2 regions of the Cedecea sp. NFIX57 genome follow, and region 2 is predicted to be linked to the other one. Evidence: predicted binding sites of a transcription regulator. Region 2 holds the regulator's gene; the other holds the start of a gene.
What was found. Region 2 encodes PurR, which represses purine synthesis genes. Its sites were predicted from a motif close to CANGCAAACGTTTGCNTG; they were not measured.
Positions count from the first base shown of each region.

Region 1: a site for PurR is predicted at 2,098-2,115, ahead of pyrD (quinone-dependent dihydroorotate dehydrogenase). Genes of this name have one in related genera too.

Region 1 is NZ_FXAS01000022.1:50,814-55,235, forward strand. It holds gene ssuD (FMNH2-dependent alkanesulfonate monooxygenase) at 1-420, opposite strand, end outside; gene B9Y90_RS18120 (sulfonate ABC transporter substrate-binding protein) at 417-1,394, opposite strand; gene ssuE (NADPH-dependent FMN reductase) at 1,387-1,962, opposite strand; gene pyrD (quinone-dependent dihydroorotate dehydrogenase) at 2,210-3,220, shown strand; gene zapC (cell division protein ZapC) at 3,374-3,916, shown strand; gene B9Y90_RS18140 (YcbX family protein) at 3,913-4,422, opposite strand, start outside.
Region 2 is NZ_FXAS01000026.1:64,048-68,469, forward strand. It holds gene punC (purine nucleoside transporter PunC) at 1-674, opposite strand, end outside; gene punR (DNA-binding transcriptional activator PunR) at 789-1,727, shown strand; gene purR (HTH-type transcriptional repressor PurR) at 1,724-2,749, opposite strand; gene cydH (cytochrome bd-I oxidase subunit CydH) at 3,042-3,131, shown strand; gene sodB (superoxide dismutase [Fe]) at 3,215-3,796, opposite strand; gene B9Y90_RS19615 (C40 family peptidase) at 3,969-4,422, opposite strand, start outside.

The DNA of each region.
Region 1 (4,422 bases), on a different contig from region 2:
CCGCCAGATACGGGTAAACTCTGCCGAGGCCTCATAGCGCTCTTCATGGTCAAGAAATACCCCTTCTGCAGCCAGTTCCTCGGCGTCACCTCCGGTCACCAGGTTGAACAATGCCCGCCCGTTGGAAAGGCGGTCCAGCGTGGCGGCCTGGCGAGCGGCAAGAGTAGGGGAGACAACGCTCGGGCGCAGCGCGACCAGGAACTTAAGTCGTTGAGTGACCGGGATCATTGAGGCGGCGACCAGCCAGGCATCCTCGCAGGAACGTCCGGTCGGGATCAGCACGCCGGTGAAACCGATGCGGTCGGCGGCCTGGGCGATTTGCTGCAGATAGCCGTAGTCGACCGGACGCGCGCCCGTATCGCTGCCAAGATAGTGACCATCACCGTGGGTGGGTAAAAACCAGAACAGGTTAAGACTCATGACTTAGCTCCTTGTGTCGCGCCAGCGGGTTGCCAGATGCGGGTTCGGATATCGACTTTCTTTGGAACAAGGCGATTATCATAAAACAGGTCGGCGGTATTTTGTTGTTTGGCGGCCGTCGCCTCGCTGACAGGCGTAATTTCAGAAGGGGGGCGATGGTCGAAATAAGTGGCGATCACCACCTCCGGCAGGCCCATCGTTTTGGCGAGCAGAGCGACGCTTTCTGCCCGCTGCGTGCGGGTGAGTGCATCGGCATCGCTAAAGGTTTTCAGGACCTGTTGAAGAAACGGGCCATTCGCTTCCGCATAAGGGCGGGAAGCTAAATAGAACGATCCGGTTTGGTTCAGTTCGCTGCCGTCCGTTAAGACGCGAACGCCGCCGTTTAACAGTGCGGCCGAATAGTACGGATCCCAGATAGCCCAGGCATCGACATTCCCCTGCTGAAAGGCCGCGCGGGCATCGGCGGGGGTCAGGTAAGCGGGCTGAATATCGGAAAACTTCAGTCCGGCTTTTTGCAGCGCGCGCAAAACCAGGTTGTGGGAGCTGGAGCCTTTCTGGAAGGCAATCTTATGGCCTTTTAAATCCGCCACGGTTTTCAGGGGGCTATTTTCGGGGACCAGGATCACTTCCGCTTTCGGTTTAGGCGGCTCGGCACCGACATACAGCAAATCTGCCCCGGCGGCCTGTGCGAAAATAGGTGGGATATCACCTGTGCTCCCCAAATCAATGCTGCCGACGTTCAGCGCCTCCAGCATCTGTGGCCCGGCGGGAAACTCAACCCACGAGACTTTGGTGTTCGGATATTGCTTCTCCAGGAGCTGGTGGCTCTTGGCTAACACCATACTGACGGAGCCTTTTTGGTAACCAATGCGCAGCTGTTCCGGGCTGCTGTCTGAGGCATTGCTGTAGGTTGAAAAGGCGAGCAGGCCGGCAAATGCCAGCCACGGAGAGCGGCGTTTGAGCAGATTAAACATGGCTCACCCCCCGGGCGTCAAACGGCGACGGGACCGCAAAGTCACGGCGGTGCAGAGCCTGCCAGAAGGTTTCCAGCGCTTCGTCCAGACGTTTTTGCAGGTTGGGCGTGAACTGAGGTTTGTGCTGGTAATCTGCTATCTGGCTGTCGTCGGCAAAAACGCCGTGCAGAATCTCTTGCGCTTTGAGCGCATTCAGCACCGGCTTAAGGGCATAGTCCACGGCGAGCATATGCGCCACGGTACCTCCGGTGGCGAGAGGCAGAACAACCTTCTTCTCTAATGCACGCTCGGGGAGCAAATCGAGCAGCGTTTTTAGCGCCCCTGAAAACGAGGCTTTGTAGACCGGCGTGGCGATAATCAGGCCGTCGGCGGTGCTGAGTTGTTCGGTGAGCGCCAGCAGCGCCGGGCTGTCGAATCGGGCGTAGAGCAGGTCTTCCGGCGCGAAGTTCTGTAAGTGCCAGTGATAAACTTCAACATCCAGGGCGCTCAGCTTCTCCCGCGCATACTCCAGCAGCGAGCTGGAACGGGACGGGTAGCGAGGGCTTCCGGCCAGGGTAATCACACGCATCACGACTCCTTATAACTAATTGTTTGCTTTTATCTAACATTGATAACAATTAGCGTGATACTCGCAGAGATGATTTCCGTGGCTAAGTGATTTTTCCGGGATAGATTTGCGAAAAAGCGCATATTGCGCGGCGGATAAGAAAACGTTTGCTTCTATTCAGGCTTTTTTGCGACAGGTCAATTCCAATCATCCCCGGGATCGTGAATAATAACGCCCCGGTCTGCACACCGGGAATCCAGGAGAGTTCATGTACTACCCCTTCGTTCGTAAAGCCCTTTTTCAGCTCGATCCAGAGCGCGCTCATGAGTTAACTTTTCAGCAATTACGCTTTGTCACCGGAACGCCACTTGAGTGGCTGGTGCGTCAGAACGTGCCGTCAAAACCTGTGACCTGCATGGGGTTAACGTTCAAGAATCCGCTGGGCTTAGCCGCGGGCCTGGATAAAAACGGGGAATGCATTGATGCCTTCGGGGCGATGGGCTTTGGCTCCATTGAGATTGGCACCGTCACGCCGCGTCCGCAGCCGGGGAACGACAAGCCGCGTATCTTCCGTCTGGTGGAAGCCGAAGGGCTGATTAACCGCATGGGGTTTAATAATCTCGGGGTGGATAACCTGGTCGAAAACGTAAAAAAAGCGCATTTCGACGGCGTGCTCGGGATTAATATCGGCAAGAACAAAGATACCCCCGTTGAACAGGGTAAAGATGATTATCTGATCTGCATGGATAAGATTTATCCATATGCTGGCTATATTGCGATCAACATCTCATCACCGAATACGCCAGGGCTGCGTACCTTGCAATACGGAGAAGCGTTAGACGATCTTTTAAGCGCCATTAAAAATAAGCAACAAGCGCTGCAAGCGATCCACCATAAATATGTTCCTGTGGCAGTGAAGATCGCGCCGGATCTTTCTGAAGAGGAATTGATCCAGGTGGCAGATAGTTTAGTTCGCCATAATATTGACGGGGTCATTGCAACCAATACGACTTTAGACCGTAGCCTTGTCCAGGGCATGAAGCACTGCGATGAAACCGGGGGCTTGAGCGGGCGTCCTGTGCAATTAAAAAGCACGGAAATTATTCGTCGTCTGTCTCAGGAATTAAATGGTCGGTTACCGATTATCGGCGTCGGTGGTATTGATTCAGTCGTCGCCGCTCGCGAGAAGATGGCAGCGGGAGCTTCACTGGTTCAAATATACTCAGGTTTCATTTTTAAAGGCCCACCGCTGATTAAAGAAATCGTTACCCATCTCTGATCATTTACCTTTTACAGACAACCAGGGCTTTATTTTCAGCCCTGGTTGTTTTATATTCCGCTACTGTTGCTTATTTAAACATATTGGTCTTTTATTAATATGGTGAGAATTTGAGTAGCAATTCAGCAGCGGGATAAATGAAGGGTAAGCATTATGCGAATAAAACCGGACGATAACTGGCGTTGGTATTTCGATGAAGAGCACGATCGAATGATGCTCGATTTGGCCAATGGTATGCTTTTCCGTTCGCGCTTTCCTCGCAAAATGCTAACCCCGGATGCCTTTGAAAATTCAGGCTTTTGTGTGGATGATGCGGCACTTTATTTTTCTTTTGAAGAAAAATGCCGTGATTTACCGTTAGGGAAAGAACAGCGTGCCGAGCTGGTGCTCAACGCTCTGGTCGCGATTCGCTTCCTCAAGCCGCAGATGCCGAAAAGCTGGCATTTTGTCTCGCATGGGGACTGTTGGCAGCCGGGTATCGGAGATGGTGCCTGCGTGTGGCTAAGCGAAAATATGCAGCAGGTTAACCTGCTGGTGGTTGAAACCGGTGATAACGCCGCGCTTTGCCTGCTTGCTCAGCAGGGGCTCACGTTAGCGGGCCGAACCATGAAGCTAGGGGATGCCATTAAAGTCATGAATGACCGACTGAAACCGCAGCCTTTAAGCAGTGGCCTCAGCCTCGATCAGGCCGTTTAGCGCAGCGCCACGCTCACATTCCCTGCGGGCACGCAGCTGCAGCATAAGATGGTGCCGTCCGCGCCAATCGCGCCTTTCTTCAATGCCTTCACTTCGCCATTCAGTAACCGAATCCGACAGCTTCCGCAGATCCCGGCCCGGCAGGAATAGGGGACGCGGATCCCTTTGTTTTCCAATTGTTCCAAAAGAATTTGCTGGTTATTGCCCTGGAACGTCGTGCCTTCCCAGTCAATATTGACGCTGCTTTCAGGCTGGCTCTGAGGTTCGAGGTTTTCCACCACTTCGCCAGGGCCATAAACATTCGCCGGTCTGTGGGCCAGGACTTCCAGTTCGTCGCCCACGCGAATAACTCCGCTGTTACGGGCAATTAAGTTCTGACCGAAATCTACTGCACCACTATTATCCTGCGCGGTGCGGAACCCCTGCAGCGTTTTGAGCGGTTCCCCGCTCGGATGTTTCAGGCCGCGCTCCGGGCTAACTGTCGTGAAAATACAGCGGCTGCAGGG
Region 2 (4,422 bases):
GTGAGCCAGGCGAAAAAGCTGGCTGAGCAGGCGGCGTAAATCAGTACGTTGCCGCCGTAAACGCGGGAACGTAATAAAGAGAAGAAGCTGACCTTATTGTCCTCAGTTTGCTCGTGGTGCTGCGTCCGGGGCTTGAGGCGCAGCGTAGGGATCATCAACAGCAAAGCGACAGCAAACAGCACGGCGAAAATCGCCTGCCATTCAAAATGGTTCAGCAGCCAGCTGCCTAGCAGCGGGGCCAGCGCCGGGGAAAGCCCGACCAGCGGCATGATGGTGGCAAAAATGCGACCAGCACGGTTGGCGGGGTAATAGTCAGTCACCAAAGCCTGCCAGCTAACGGCTGCCGAACAGACGCCCACGGCCTGAATAAAGCGCAGCACCAGCAGTGTGGTGGCATCCTGCACCCAAAGCATGCCGATACAGCCGATGGCAAACATAGCCAGGCCAATCAACAGCACGGGTTTTCTCCCGAAGCGGTCGGAAAGCGGGCCCCACATCAACTGGGCAAAAGCAAAGCCGGCGAGGAACAGGCTCAGGCTGGCGCTTACCGCAGAGGCGGTGGTGCCCAGATCTTGTTGAATGGCGGCGAAGGCGGGCAGGTACATGTCGGTGGCCAGGAAGCCCAGCACGCTCAACCCCGCGAGCCAGATAAGAAATCCCTTTGATGGTTGCATATTTCACTCTTGATTTTGATAGCAGGTTAACGGGGCAGGAGTCTACGGAGTGCAAAACCGCTTGTGAAACGCTAATATTTGCGAGTTGAATTCAAATTTTTTGCAGGCAAAAACATGTGGTCTGAATATTCACTGGAAGTGGTTGATGCTGTGGCTCGAAACGGCAGCTTTAGTGGCGCGGCCCAGGAGCTGCATCGCGTGCCCTCTGCCATCAGCTACACGGTGCGTCAGCTTGAAGAGTGGCTGGCCGTGCCGCTGTTTGAACGGCGTCACCGGGACGTTGAGTTGACCGCCGCCGGGGCGTTTTTTCTCAAGGAAGGTCGGTCTGTTATCAAAAAAATGATGGCAACGCGCCAGCAGTGTCAGCAGATAGCTAACGGCTGGCGCGGGCACTTGTCCATTGCGGTAGACAATATTGTTAAACCTGAACGTACCCGCCAGCTGGTGCTGGATTTTTATCGTCATTTTCCGGATATCGAATTACGCATTTCTCAGGAAGTGTTCAATGGCGTGTGGGACGCGCTGGCGGACGGACGGGTTGAGGCGGCGATTGGCGCCACGCAGGCGATCCCGGTCGGGGGGCGCTATGCGTTTCGGGACATGGGCGCGCTTAGCTGGCGCTGCGTGGTGTCTGCCGCTCATCCGCTTGCGCAACGGGAAGGTATTATTCTGGATGACGACATTCGTCCCTGGCCGTCCCTTGTGCTGGAAGACACATCCCGTTCTCTGCCCAAGCGTATTACCTGGCTGCTGGACAACCAGCGCCGGGTGGTGGTGCCGGACTGGGCGTCCGGGGCGGATTGCCTGATGGCAGGATTATGCATTGGCATGGTGCCGACGCACATTGCCCAGCCGTGGCTCGTCAGGGGCGACTGGAAGGAGTTAACGCTGGAAAACCCGTTCCCGGACGCGGCCTGCTGCCTGACGTGGCGGCAAGATGATGCCTCGCCCGCGCTGAGCTGGTTGCTGGATTATTTGGGCGACAGTGAGACGATGAATCAGGAGTGGCTGCAGGAGCCGGGTAACATACTTCCGGCTCCCGAAGAGGCTTAGCGGCGGTAATCGCGGAACGGGCCGTCGGCCACCGAGCGGCGTTCAATCAGACGCGGATGGACTTCAATCGTCTGCGACTCTTCGCGCTTATTAATGATGCGGTCGAGCAGCATGTTAAAGGCCGTTTCGCCCAGGCGCTCTTTCGGCTGGTGGATAGTGGTCAGCGCCGGAGAGAAATAGCGGGCGTTGCGCACGTTATCGTAGCCGATGATAGAAATGTCCTGCGGCACGCGCAGCCCCATTTCGTCCGCGGCGCAAATAGCACCCATCGCCATAATATCGCCGCCGCAGAAAACGGCAGTAGGGCGATGCGGTTGATTAAGCAGTTGCTGCATGGCGCGGTAACCGGACTCTGGTTCGAAATCACCCTGAACCACCCAGTTATCCGGCACTTTGATATTGGCTTCTTCAAGCGCCTTCAGGAACCCTGCATGGCGGCCGCCGCCGGTGTTACGCTCCAGCTGACCCGGGATAGCACCGATATCGCGATGGCCACGTTCAATCAGGTAGCGGCCTGCGAGGTAGCCGCCGTGGAAGGCGTTATCAACTACGGAGTCGGTAAAGTCGGCACGAGCTTCGCCCCAGTCCATCACTACCATAGGAATATGGCGGTACTCTTCCAGGGTTGAAAGCAGCGTATCAGGGTATTCGGAGCACATGACCAGCAGTCCGTCTACGCGCTTTTGCGCCATCATGGACAGGTACGCGCGCTGCTTTTCAAAGTTATTGTGCGCGTTGCCCAGAATCAGGGTGTAGCCCTTGGCGAAACAGCTGTTCTCAACGGATTCAATAATTTCCGCAAAATAAGGGGCTTCGCTTGAGGTGGCGAGCAGGCCGATAGATTTGGTGTGGTTGACCTTCAGGCTGCGCGCCACGGCGCTCGGCGAATAGTGCAGCTCTTTGATGGCCGCCCAGACGGCGTTGCGCGTCTCTTCCGCCACAAAACGGGTCTTGTTAATGACATGTGACACAGTGGTGGTGGAAACGTTTGCGCGCTTCGCTACGTCCTTAATCGTTGCCATTAGATGTCACTCCAGACCATATCGTAAACTCCTGATAACTCATGTGTTAAACGTTTGCCTTCGCTAACTCCTGGGGCAACACGTTGGTTGCAGGCCTGTCGGGGATGCGACATACAGCGGGAGGAGGGCGTTGCCGGGCGATACGCGGTAAATTAGCGAAGGATTTTGGCTTATCCCGGGGCAAAGTGGAAGAGGGAAAACCGATATCTGTGCAAATCCAGCAGGATTTTTATCGCTAATTGTGGGAAAATCACCCCACATACACTTTGTAGGGAAATAAAAGGAGCTTACGATGAGTACCGATCTGAAGTTTTCCGTGGTGACGACGGTTATCGTGCTGAGTCTGATTGTTGCCGGGGCGCTTACTGCCGTTCTGCACTGATTTACAAAGGGCCGCGAAAAGCGGCCCTTCTCTTAAACAGAAGAAAAGCGTTGCTTCCCTCCTTCGTATTTAACCGCTAAACATCAGCCCGCCAGGTTTTGCGCAACAAATTCCCAGTTGACCAGCGCCCAGAAATGGTCGAGATAGACCGGGCGCGCGTTGCGGTAGTCGATGTAGTAAGCGTGTTCCCACACGTCCACGGTCAGCAGCGGTTTTGCTCCGGTTGTGAGCGGGGTGCCTGCGTTAGAGGTCGAGACGATAGCCAGGCTGCCGTCGCTATTTTTCACAAGCCAGGTCCAGCCGGAGCCAAAGTTTTTGATGGCCGCTTCGGTGAACTGCTTTTTAAAGGCTTCCACGCTGCCAAAGGCGTGATTGATGGCGGCCAGCACGTCACCGGTCGGCTCCCCGCCGGCATTCGGCGCCAGGCAGTGCCAGTAGAACGTGTGGTTCCAGACCTGAGCCGCGTTATTGAAGATCCCGCCGTCAGATCCTTTCACAATCTCTTCCAGCGTTTTGCCTTCAAACGGGCTGCCTTTGATCAGATTATTCAGGTTAGTGACGTAGGTCTGGTGATGTTTGCCGTAATGGTATTCGAGGGTTTCGGCTGAAATATGCGGTGCCAGCGCATCTTTGGCATAGGGCAGGGCGGGTAGTTCGAACGACATGGCTTCACTCCTTGTTATTTTGTTTCACAATATAACTACAATTTGTGTAGTTATAAGGTTAGCAAATTACAGCTGAGTGAAAAAGCCAAATGAAACAACAAAATAAAACAGCCCGTTGCCGGGCTGTTAACATTTTAATCAGTTTTATTAGTCCTAAAGGGCGCGGAGAAGATTAACGAATAGTTTTCGGCGTCATCACCCGGCGAGCACCCACGTAGTGGCGCTGCCAGTAATCTTCGCTGAGGGAGGTGATCTGAATATCGCGACCGCTGCGCGGGGACTGAATAAACTTCCCGTTGCCGACGTAGACACCAACGTGATCGGCGGTGCCACGGCCCTGGGTACGGAAGAACACCAGGTCGCCGCTTTCCAGTTCACCGCGGTCAACGGAAGAGGCATCACGCAGGTGATACATTTCGTTGGCGGTACGCGGAATACGGATATTGACCAGATCTTTATAGGCGTAATAAATCAGCCCGCTGCAGTCGAAACCGGTGCGCGGGGAAGTGCCACCCCAGCGATACGGTTTACCAATTTGCCCCATCAGCTTGTTCATGGCCGTTTTTTGCGCTTTCTGCACGCGCACTTTATGCGCCTGCGCGATGGTCAGATTTTTTTCCGACTTC